2 regions of the Streptomyces sp. CS113 genome follow, and region 1 is predicted to be linked to the other one. Evidence: riboswitches for the same ligand, from Rfam matches in the RefSeq annotation. Region 1 holds a riboswitch; the other holds the start of a gene.

Region 1 (5,721 bases):
GCTCGCGGCGACCTTGAAGGCGACGGCCTTCGCGGCGACCACGTGCTCCAGCGGGCCACCCTGCTGACCGGGGAAGACGGCGGAGTTGATCTTCTTGGCCAGCTCGGCCGTGGAGAGGATCACACCGCCGCGCGGGCCGCCCAGCGTCTTGTGGGTGGTGGTGGTCACCACGTGCGCGTGCGGGACCGGGTTCGGGTGCAGGCCCGCCGCGACCAGGCCGGCGAAGTGCGCCATGTCGACCATCAGGTACGCGCCGACCTCGTCCGCGACCTTGCGGAACGCGGCGAAGTCCAGCTGACGCGGGTAGGCCGACCAGCCGGCCACGATCAGCTTCGGCTTGGTCTCCTTGGCCAGGCGCTCCACCTCGGCCATGTCGACCTGGCCGTCGTCGCCGACGTGGTAGGGGACGACGTTGTAGAGCTTGCCGGAGAAGTTGATCTTCATGCCGTGGGTCAGGTGCCCGCCGTGGGCGAGGTTCAGACCCATGATCGTGTCGCCGGGCTTGAGCAGCGCGAACATCGCGGCCGCGTTGGCCTGGGCGCCCGAGTGCGGCTGCACGTTGGCGTGCTCGGCGCCGAAGAGCGCCTTGACCCGGTCGATGGCGATCTGCTCGACCACGTCGACGTGCTCGCAGCCGCCGTAGTAGCGGCGGCCGGGGTAGCCCTCGGCGTACTTGTTGGTGAGGACCGAGCCCTGGGCCTCCATGACCGCGACCGGGGCGAAGTTCTCCGAGGCGATCATCTCGAGGGTGGACTGCTGGCGGTCCAGCTCGGCGTCGACGGCGGCGGCGACGTCGGGGTCCAGCTCGTGCAGGGGTGTGTTCAGAAGCGACATGCGGTCGGGACTCCTCAGCCGGCGGTGAAGGCGGTGTACTCGTCGGCGGAGAGCAGGTCGGCCGGCTCGTCCGTGATCCGCACCTTGAACAGCCAGCCGCCCTCGAAGGGGGCGCTGTTCACCAGCGACGGGTCGTTGACGACGTCCTCGTTGACCGCGGTGACCTCACCGGAGACGGGGGAGTACAGGTCGGAGACGGACTTGGTCGACTCCAGTTCGCCGCAGGTCTCGCCCGCGGTCACCGAGTCGCCGACCTCGGGAAGCTGCACGAAGACGACGTCACCGAGCGCGTTGGCCGCGTGCTCCGTGATGCCGACCGTCGAGGCGCCGTCCTCGGCGCCCGACAGCCACTCGTGCTCCTTGCTGTAGCGCAGCTGCTGGGGGTTGCTCATGGCCTGAATTCTCCTGTACGCGAGGAAGTGGCTGGTGAAGGGGGTGGTGGGGCGGGGGTGCGCCCGGTGCGACGCGGGGGGCTGCCGGGGAGGGCCGCCGCCCAGTGTCTACTTCTGGCGCTTGTAGAACGGCAGCGCCACGACCTCGTACGGCTCGTGGCTGCCCCGGATGTCCACGCCGACGCCCTCGGTGCCGGGAGCCGCGTGCGCGGGGTCGACGTACGCCATGGCGATCGGCTTGCCCAGCGTCGGGGACGGGGCGCCGGAGGTGACCTCGCCGATCACTTCGCCGCCGGCGACGACCGGGTACCCGGCGCGCGGCACCCGGCGGCCCTCGGCGACCAGGCCGACCAGGACGCGGGGCGGGTTCTGCTCCGCCCGGGAAGCGGCCTCGGTCAGCGCGGCGCGCCCGACGAAGTCGCCCTCCTTCTCGAACTTCACCACCCGGCCCAGACCGGCGTCGAACGGCGTCAGCGCGGTCGACAGCTCGTTGCCGTACAGCGGCATGCCCGCCTCCAGGCGGAGCGTGTCCCGGCAGGACAGGCCGCACGCGATCAGCCCGGCGCCCTCACCCGCCTTGGTCAGCGCCTGCCACAGCTCGACGGCGTGCTCCGGCTTCACGAACAGCTCGAAGCCGTCCTCGCCGGTGTAACCGGTGCGCGCGATCAGCGCCGGGACGCCGGCGACCGTGCCGGGCAGACCGGCGTAGTACTTCAGGCCGTCCAGGTCGGCGTCGGTGAGCGACGCGAGGATGCCCGGGGACTCGGGGCCCTGCACGGCGAGCAGCGCGTAGGCGTCCCGGTCGTCGCGCACCTCGGCGTCGAAGCCGGCCGCCCGCTCGGTCAGCGCGTCCAGCACGACCTGGGCGTTGGAGGCGTTGGCGACCACCATGTACTGAGAAGACGCGGCCTCGGTCCCACCGAGCCGGTAGACGATCAGGTCGTCCAGGATGCCGCCGTCCTCGCGGCAGATCATGGTGTAGCGGGCCCTGCCCGGCTTCACGCTGCCGATGTTGCCGACCAGCGCGAAGTTCAGCAGCTCGGCCGCCTGCGGCCCGCTGACGGTGATCTCACCCATGTGCGAGAGGTCGAAGAGACCGGCGCGGGTGCGCACCGCGACGTGCTCCTCGCGCTCGGAGCCGTAGCGCAGGGGCATGTCCCAGCCGGCGAAGTCGGTCATCGTCGCGCCCAGGGCGCGATGCGTGGCATCGAGCGCGGTACGGCGCAGTTCGGTACTGCTCATCGGTCGGTCGTCTCCCAGGACAGGACGGGGCGAGGTCGGTCCTCCCCATCTGTCATCGGAACCTGAGAGGTTCGCCGCGGCCACCGGAGTACGGCGATCAGGGCTTGCACCTTGGGTGGGACCGCCGTCGGGGGCGGTCCGCTTTTCAGATGTGCCTCGCCCGCGCGGTAACGGGGCCTGAGAGATTCAAGGGAGGGACTTGCTCCTTCGGCGCCCCGGCGCGGCCGGGGACTCTCCCGCGCGGATTCAAACGGCCGGTATGCAGTTGGCGCCGCCATCATTGCACGCCTGGCTCATCCGTGGGCAGAGCTGTTCTTGTAACCGGCTTGTGGCAGTAAGCGAACGAAAACGCGAGACCCGCGCATTACCTTCTCTTTACACTCGACGGGGAGGTACTCGTGTACCGCCCCAGGGGAGGACGATCACGGTGAACAGGACCACGGCGTACGCCACGACCTCGGGACTCGCGCTGCCCAAGCAGCCCGCCGCCCCGGCCCCCGAGGCATGCGCCCCACTGCCCGCACCCGTCGTCCGCGACCTGAGGGACCGCGACGGCCGCAGCCCGCACGCCCTGCTCTTCGGACCCCGGGACCTGGTGGTGATCACCGGTCTGCCCGGCAGCGGCAAGTCCACGCTGATGCGGCGCACCGTGCGCGGCGCTCGCATCGACTCCCAGGACACCCGCGACCGCTGGGACCAGCGCATGCCGCGTCTCCTGCCGTACGCGCTCTACCGCCCCCTCGTCCGCCTCGCCCACTACGCGGGGCTGCGCCGCGCGCTGCGCTCCGGCGAGGGCGTCGTCGTGCACGACTGCGGCACCCAGGCCTGGGTGCGCGGCTGGCTGGCCCGCGAGGCCCGCCGCCGGAAGGGCACCCTGCACCTGCTGCTCCTCGACGTCGCTCCCGGCGAGGCCCTGGCCGGCCAGCGCGAGCGCGGCCGGGGCGTCTCGCGGTACGCGTTCCTGCGGCACCGCACCGCCAACTCCCGCCTGCTGCGCGCGGTGACCGACGGCACCCTGCCCGCCGGCTGTACCTCGGCGGTCGTCCTGGACCGGGCGGCGGCCGACACCCTCCGCCGGATCGCCTTCACGGGGTGACGCACGGTAGGGCACCGGGATCGAACGGGTTAGCCTTTCAGCCACGAACGGCGGTACCAGGCAGGCGGTAGGTAGGCAGATGGACTTCCCGGCACAGGCGCACCCCCACCCGCACGGCGGGTGGCCAGGCAACGAGCTGGAGGAGGTGCTGTCCGCATCCCTCGGCATCGCCTCGGCCGGTGGCCGGATCGTGGAGGTCCTCGGCCGCAGCTTCCTGTGGATACCCCTGCCGAACGGCGGCGGCCCGCACAGCGGCCCGCTCGACCTGCCCTCGCTGGAGATCGACGGCCAGGCCTACGTGCCGGTGTTCAGCTCCGAGGAGCAGTTGCGCCAGGTCGCCGGGGCGCACATGGCGTACACCATCGCCCCCGCCGCGGACTTCGCCCGCGGCCTGCCCCCGCAGGTCGGCATCGCGGTGAACCCGGAGGGCGTGGTCGGCATCCCGCTGCCGCCGCCCGCCGTGGCCGAGCTGTGCCGGGCCGGGCGCACCCCGCTGGACGGGCCCTCCTCCGGCGGCCGGGTCCGCCTCTTCGAGCCGGACTGGCAGGACGACCCGGTGGACTTCCTGGCCGCGGCCTCCGCCGAGTTCGCCGCCACCGGCGTCGTACGCAGCGCGCGCCGCTGCCTGGCCGCCGTGGAGACCGCCGACCCGGTCCTGTTCGTCGGCGTCGAACTCACCCACTGGGAGGGCGACGCCCGCGCCCTCCCGCTGGACGCCCTGGGCCGAGCCCTCGCCAAGTCCCCCCTGAAATGGGAGGTCAACCTGATCCTCCTGGAGGCGGCCCAGGACCCGGTCTGCGACTGGATGCGGGAAAGGGTCAGGCCCTTCTACGACCGGGACTTGTAGACGCCGGTCAGGTGAGCGCCCCGAAAGGGGCGCGGGGCGGTGACATGTGCGGCTCCGCCGCGCGGGCGCGACGGGCCACGACGCACCCGCTGCCGCAAGACGACAGCACACCCCGAGCTGGAAGGCTCCCCGCACCCGGCGGAGCCTTAAGCTGGTCCCGACACCGGGGGAACTTCTCGAAGGGGCGATACGCGTGAGCGCCAGCGGCACCACGACCGGACAGGTCGAGCACATGCTGCGCCAGGTGACGCCCGGGCGCTACGACGCCTACGAGGCCCTGCTGCGCGCCCTCGCCACCCCCGCCTCAGGCCAGGTCTGGATGCTGCTGTGGCACGGACAGGCCGGCTCCCCGGACGCCCAGTACGGGAGCATGGAGGTCGCCGGCTACGGCTACGCACCCTGCGTGACCTCCGCCCAGGAGCTGTCCGCCAGTGGCTGGAACCGGTCGTACGAGGTGGTCGACGGCCTGGAGGTGGCCCGCGCCCTCTACCCGGACCACTACGGCCTGTGGCTCAACCCGCACGCCCCCGGCGGCGGCGTCGGCATTCCCTGGCTCGACCTGCGCCGCATCGCCTCCGGCCTGGACCGTCAGCCCGCCGGCCCGCTGCGCCTGTCCGAACCGGCCATCGAGATCCCGCAGTTCTACGCCCTGCTCGCGCAGAACGCCCACCGCACCCCGGCGGTCCGCGCGCTGCGCCGCGCCTGGGTGCAGCCGGCGCTCGGGGCGCCGTACCTCGCCATCGGCCTGGACGTGTACGACACCTCCCCGCCGGCCGTCGACGCGGTGCGCGCGATGATGCAGCAGTCCGTCGGCGCGGTGCCGGACGGGCTGCCGGTGTCGACGGTGGCGATGACCGACGCCCACGACCCGGTCGCCCTGTGGCTGCGGGCCAACGCGCGCCCGTTCTACGACCGCGAGGCCCACGCGGCCGCCCCCGCCCAGGCACCCGCGGGCGGGTACGGATACCCTCCGGCCGGTAGCCGGTACTGACGGTCGCGGGCTCTCGCGGGCCCCGCCGAACACGGTCGGCAGAGGCGATCTTCGCGCGTAGATGACGACGCAAAGCCCCCCTTTGTCGCCGATGTCCCAACTTGCCCGCGTCCGACCCCCGTTACCCACTGTCCGGATAACGGAACACCTCAAACAGCATCACGGTTGCGCATCCATTCCCCGTCAAGTCTGGCTACAGATCGCCAATGCATTGAAGACTCCCGCAACAAGGGGTGGATGCTCGCCTCTTTGTACGACGGACTGATCACGCCGCTACAGCGGCAAGTGCGGGCCGGCTACCGCCGGTTGAGAGGGGTCC
Region 2 (5,721 bases), 4.5 Mb from region 1:
GATCGGACCGACACCGGTCTGCGGACCGGCCGCGGGCTGCAACGGGTGGTTGGGCAGGTACGGCGCCAGGTGCGACCGTACGGCCACGGGGCCGACGCCGGGACCGCCGCCGCCGTGCGGGATGCAGAAGGTCTTGTGCAGGTTCAGGTGGGAGACGTCGCCGCCGAAGTGGCCGGGCTTGGCGAGGCCGACCAGGGCGTTGAGGTTGGCGCCGTCCACGTAGACCTGGCCGCCGGCGTCGTGCACCTGCGCGCAGATGTCGGCGACGTGCTCCTCGAACACACCGTGCGTGGAGGGGTAGGTGATCATCAGCACGGCCAGCTCGTCGCGGTGCTTCTCGATCTTGGCCCGCAGGTCCTCGACGTCGATCTCGCCGTCCTCGGCGGTCTTGACGACGACGACCTTCATGCCCGCCATGACGGCGCTGGCGGCGTTGGTGCCGTGCGCGGAGGACGGGATGAGGCAGACGGTGCGCTGCTCGTCGCCGTTGGCCCGGTGGTAGCCGCGTACGGCGAGCAGGCCGGCGAACTCGCCCTGCGACCCGGCGTTGGGCTGGAGCGAGACTTTGTCGTACCCGGTGACCTCGGCGAGCCGCTCCTCCAGCTCGCGGATGAGGGTCAGGTAGCCCTGCGCCTGGTCGGCGGGGGCGAAGGGGTGCAGCGCGCCGAACTCGGGCCAGGTGACCGGCTCCATCTCGGTGGTCGCGTTGAGCTTCATCGTGCAGGAGCCCAGCGGGATCATGCCGCGGTCCAGCGCGTAGTCCCGGTCGGCGAGGCGGCGCAGGTAGCGCAGCATCGCGGTCTCGGAGCGGTGCTGGTGGAAGACGGGGTGGGTCAGGAAGTCGTCGGTGCGCAGCAGCGACTCGGGCAGCGCCTCCCCGCTCTCCGCGTCCAGCGACTCGATGTCGCCCTCGACGCCGAAGGCGTGCCACACGCCGCCGACCTGGGCCCGCGTGGTGGTCTCGTCGCAGGCGAACGACACGTGGTCGGCGTCGACGAGCCGCAGGTTGATGCCGTTCTCGCGGGCGGCGTGGACGATCGCGGCGGCCCGGCCGGGCACCCGCGCGGTGACCGTGTCGAAGTAGGCGCCGTGGACGATCTCGACACCGCCCTCGGCGAGTCCGGCGGCGGTGATCGTGGCGTAGCGGTGGGTGCGCCGCGCGATGGCCCGCAGGCCCTCGGGGCCGTGGTAGACGGCGTACATGCCGGCCATGACGGCGAGCAGCACCTGCGCGGTGCAGATGTTGCTGGTGGCCTTCTCGCGGCGGATGTGCTGCTCGCGGGTTTGCAGGGCCAGGCGGTAGGCCTTGTTGCCGTCCGCGTCGACCGAGACGCCGACCAGGCGGCCGGGCAGGCTGCGGGCGAACTTCTCGTGCACCGCCATGAAGCCGGCGTGCGGTCCGCCGAAGCCCATCGGCACGCCGAAGCGCTGGGTGGTGCCCACGGCGATGTCCGCGCCCAGCTCGCCGGGCGAGGTGAGCAGCGTGAGGGCGAGCAGATCGGCGGCGACGGTGACGAGAGCGCCCAGCTCGTGCGCCCGGTCGATCACCGGCTTGATGTCGCGGACGGCTCCGGAGGCGCCCGGGTACTGGATCAGGACGCCGTTGATCTCGCGCTCGGCGACCTCGGCGGGGATGCCCTCGCTCAGGTCGGCGACGACGACCTCGACGCCGGTCGGCTCGGCACGGGTCTGTATCACGGCGACGGTCTGCGGCAGCGTGTCCGCGTCGACCAGGAACAGGCCCTTCTTGTTCTTGCCCATGCGCCGGGACAGGGCCATCGCCTCGGCGGCGGCGGTGCCCTCGTCGAGCAGCGAGGCACCGGAGGTGGGCAGGCCGGTCAGCTCGGCGACCATGGTCTGGAAGTTCAGGAGGGCCTCGAGCCGGCCCTGGGAGATCTCCGGCTGGTACGGCGTGTACGCCGTGTACCAGGACGGGTTCTCCATGACGTTGCGCAGGATGACCGGCGGGGTGAAGGTGCCGTAGTAGCCGAGGCCGATCATGGAGTCGAGGACCTGGTTGCGGTCGGCCAGGGAGCGCAGCTCGGCCAGCACCTCGGCCTCGGAGCGCGCGCCCGGCAGGTCCAGCCGGTCGGCGTTCTTGATCACATCCGGCACCGCGGCGGCCGTCAGTTCGTCGAGCGAACCGTAACCGACCTGCGCGAGCATCTTGGCCCGGGCCTCGTGGTCGGGGCCGATGTGGCGCTGCTCGAAGGGCATGGCCTGTTCGAGCTCGGAGAGCGGAGTGCGGTGGGCGGTCATTGCGGAGGCCTCCTGGTCTGACGACCTTCGAGGGGCACCACGGCGCGGGTACCCGGACGGCCTCCCCCTCTGTCATCTCAACCTGAGAGCTTCACCGGGCGAGCCCTGGGGCTCTCCCGGCTTTCACCGTCGGTGAGAGCGGAAGCCGTCGACACCCGCTCTGCTTTCCAGAGTGACCTCGTCCGTGCGGTACGTGAGCCTGAGAGATTCCGGGGAGGATTTGCTCCTTCGGCGCCTCCGGTGGTGTCCGGAGGACTCTCCCGCGCGGGGTCAGCAGCCGTTTGCCAGCGTACCAGCGAGGCCGCCGCACGGACTTCGAGTGGCCGACCGAGCCCTTGTGCCTTTTTGTAGTACTTACGGATGATTAGGCGGCTGGTGCGACCACATCCGGCCCAGTGGTGCGATCAAGTGGAGGGCCCCGTGCGTACTGACATCGATCCGCGGAACCTGATCGGCCGCAAGGCGTTCGACCGCGACGGCACCAGGATCGGCACCGTGGACGAGGTCTACCTCGACGATGCCACCGGCGTCCCCGAGTGGGCGGCGATACGGACCGGCCTCTTCAGCAGGGACGCCTTCGTCCCCCTGGAGCCCAGCGAGCTGGTCGACGGCGCCCTGCGCGTGCCCTTCGACCGGGCCCTGATCAAGGAGGCGCCCGACTTCGGCGTCGGCCGGCACCTCTCGCCGGAACAGGAACTCCAGCTGTACCACCACTACGGCTTGGACGTGGCCGCCGGTCCCCCGCCCCCCGACCACGACTTCGGCAAGCTGGCCGGCAGGGGCAACGACGACGGCTGACCGCCCTCGCCACCCTCGCCGCCCTCCGCGGCGGCGACCAGCGGCAGCGGATCCGCCGGTGTCAGCTCCGGGTCGTCCACCGGGAAGGTCCGCACCCGCCCGACCTCCGAGTACGGCGTCTCGAATCGCACGGTGACCCGCCCGAGACCGCTGCCCTGCACCCAGCCGTGCCCCAGCTCCGTGTGCCGCACGTCGTGCCCCGCCGGCCACCGCCGCTCGGTGGGCGAGGGTCTGTGCTCCTCGGCGGGCGCGGTCTCGGGCTCCTCGGCCAGTTCCTCGGCCCGCCCCTCCGCGGCCTGCGCGAACAGGTCCTCCTGCGTGTAGTCGGCGAGCCCGCTGACTCCCACGCCGAGCAGCCGCACGCCGCCCGTGGTGTCCACCGAGTCCAGCAGTCGCGCGGCCGCCTCGCGCACCACCGCGGGGTCGTCGGTGGGCCCGCGCAGGGTCTCGGAGCGGGTCAGCGTGGAGAAGTCGTATCTGCGCACCTTGAGCACGATGGTCCGCCCGGACAGGCCGGAGGCGCGCAGCCGCCGCACGCAGCGGTCCGCGAGCCGTCCCACCTCGACGCCGACCCGCACCCGGTCGTGGATGTCCACGTCGTAGGTGTCCTCGACCGACACCGACTTGGTCTCCCGCTCGGCCACCACCGGCCGCTCGTCCCGCGCGAGCGCCATGGCGTACAGCGCGTGGCCGTGCGCCTTGCCCAGCAACCGCACCAGCTCGTCCTCGCCCGCCTCGGCGATCTCGCCGACCGTGGTGATCCCGGCGCGCCGCAGATGGTCTCCCGTGGCCGGGCCCACGCCGGGCAGCGTGCGCACCGTCATCGGCTCCAGCATGGCCCGCTCCGTCCCGGGCGGGATGAGCACCAGTCCGTCGGGCTTGGCCTGTTCCGAGGCGATCTTGGCGAGCATCTTGGAGGCGGCGAGGCCCACGGACCCGGTGAGGCCGGTGACGGTGCGGATGTCCGTGCGCAGCTTCGCCCCGGCCAGCCGCGCCGTCTCGGCGTCCCGGGCCGTGCCGCCGGCCTCCAGGTCCACGAAGGCCTCGTCCAGGCTCAGCGGCTCCACCAGCGGCGACAGCTCCCGCAGCAGCCGCATCACCTGCTCGCTGATCGACCGGTAGAGCTCGAAGCGCGGAACGAGGTAGGCGGCGTGCGGCGCGAGCCGACGGGCCTGGCCCATCGGCATCGCGGAGTGCACGCCGAACACCCGGGCCTCGTACGAACAGGTGGCGACCACGCCGCGCGGTCCGAGGCCGCCCACCACCACGGCCTTTCCGCGCAGGCTCGGCTTGGACGCCTGCTCCACCGAGGCGAAGAAGGCATCCATGTCGAGATGCAGGATCGTGGGCACGGATCTCACATCTCCGATGCTGCCCTACGCCACTGACAATCCCGCCGCGACCGGCAGGACCGAGCCGGTCGCGCCACGGGACTCAGACCGCCCGGTTGTTCCGCCGCCGGGCCAGCTCGTCGGCGGGATTGTGCCCGACCAGGGTCTCCCCCGTGTCGATCCGCTCCCCGTGCAGCTGGGACAGCGCACCCTCCACGTCCCGCCAGACGACGCCGACGGCGATCCCGAAGATGCCCTGGCCGCCCTGGAGCAGTGCGTGCACCTCGTCGGGCGAGGTGCACTCGTAGACGGTGGCGCCGTCGCTCATCAGCGTCATCCGCTCCAGGTCCCGGAAGCCGCGCTCCCTGAGGTGCTGGACGGTGGTGCGGATGTTCTGCAGGGAGACCCCGGTGTCGAGGAAACGCTTGACGATCTTCAGCACGACCACGTCGCGGAAGCTGTACAGACGCTGCGTTCCGGAGCCGTGCGCGGGCCGCACGCTGGGCTCGACGAGCCCCGTGCGGGCCCAGTAGTCGAGCTGCCGGTAGGTGATGCCGGCGGCCGCGCAGGCCGTCGGGCCGCGATAGCCGATCTGCTCGGACGCCATGGACGTCGCCCCTCCGCTGGTCGGCACCGCTGCCGGTCGCTGCGGACCGGGATCGGCCGCGCCACCGTGCTGGGCGTGGCTCGCGCTCGCGCGAAGCCGGGAGCCCGGGGGCGGGTACGGACCGCCTGCCCCCAGGCCGTGCCCGGGGCCACCCCCAACCGTACCGTCGCCGCTGATTCTCACGCCGACCTCCGTCCTTGACCTGCCTCCTCGAAGGTAGGCAGTCACCAAGGGTGCGTCAACGATCGCCACACTCGGCACGCCGAGTGATAATCACCCTACGAGTGGTTTCCCGTGCCCTGTCCCGGGAAAGGCTAGCCGGATGTGCGCGAACGGGGCCGCGTCTCACTGGTTACTGGTCCCGAAGTCCTCGGGCGAGATCTGGTCGAGGAACTCGCGGAACTTCTCCACCTCGTCCTCCTGCTCGTCCGGAATGGCGATGCCGGCGTCGTCGAGGACCGTGTCGCTGCCGTAGATCGGCGTACCGGTGCGCAGGGCCAGCGCTATGGCGTCGGAGGGCCTGGCACTGACCTCGACCCCGCTCGCGAACACCAGCTCGGCGTAGAAGACCCCGTCCCGCAGGTCGGTGATGCGCACTTCCGTGAGCTCCTGGCCGACGGCTTCCAGCACGTCCTTGAACAGGTCGTGGGTCAGCGGGCGCGCGGGCGCCATGCCCTGCTGGGCGAAGGCGATCGCCGTCGCCTCCCCAGGTCCGATCCAGATGGG

Evidence for each region. A riboswitch is a leader RNA that binds a small molecule or an ion and turns the genes downstream of it on or off. The one in region 1 is predicted to bind glycine.
Region 2: it holds a riboswitch for glycine, as region 1 does, so the genes downstream of both, gcvP (aminomethyl-transferring glycine dehydrogenase) here and gcvT (glycine cleavage system aminomethyltransferase GcvT) in region 1, are expected to answer to the same signal.

What each region holds. Positions count from the first base shown of each region.
Region 1 covers NZ_KZ195574.1:2,715,895-2,721,615, reverse strand. Annotated here, with positions in the region: gene glyA (serine hydroxymethyltransferase) at 1-834, opposite strand, end outside; gene gcvH (glycine cleavage system protein GcvH) at 849-1,226, opposite strand; gene gcvT (glycine cleavage system aminomethyltransferase GcvT) at 1,335-2,468, opposite strand; glycine riboswitch at 2,624-2,717, opposite strand; gene B9W62_RS11685 (AAA family ATPase) at 2,896-3,564, shown strand; gene B9W62_RS11680 (enhanced serine sensitivity protein SseB) at 3,644-4,411, shown strand; gene B9W62_RS11675 (enhanced serine sensitivity protein SseB C-terminal domain-containing protein) at 4,605-5,402, shown strand.
Region 2 covers NZ_KZ195574.1:7,206,554-7,212,274, reverse strand. Annotated here, with positions in the region: gene gcvP (aminomethyl-transferring glycine dehydrogenase) at 1-2,259, opposite strand, end outside; glycine riboswitch at 2,437-2,532, opposite strand; gene B9W62_RS32445 (PRC-barrel domain-containing protein) at 2,680-3,057, shown strand; gene B9W62_RS32440 (DNA polymerase IV) at 2,973-4,418, opposite strand; gene B9W62_RS32435 (MerR family transcriptional regulator) at 4,492-5,178, opposite strand; gene B9W62_RS32430 (bifunctional nuclease family protein) at 5,341-5,721, opposite strand, start outside.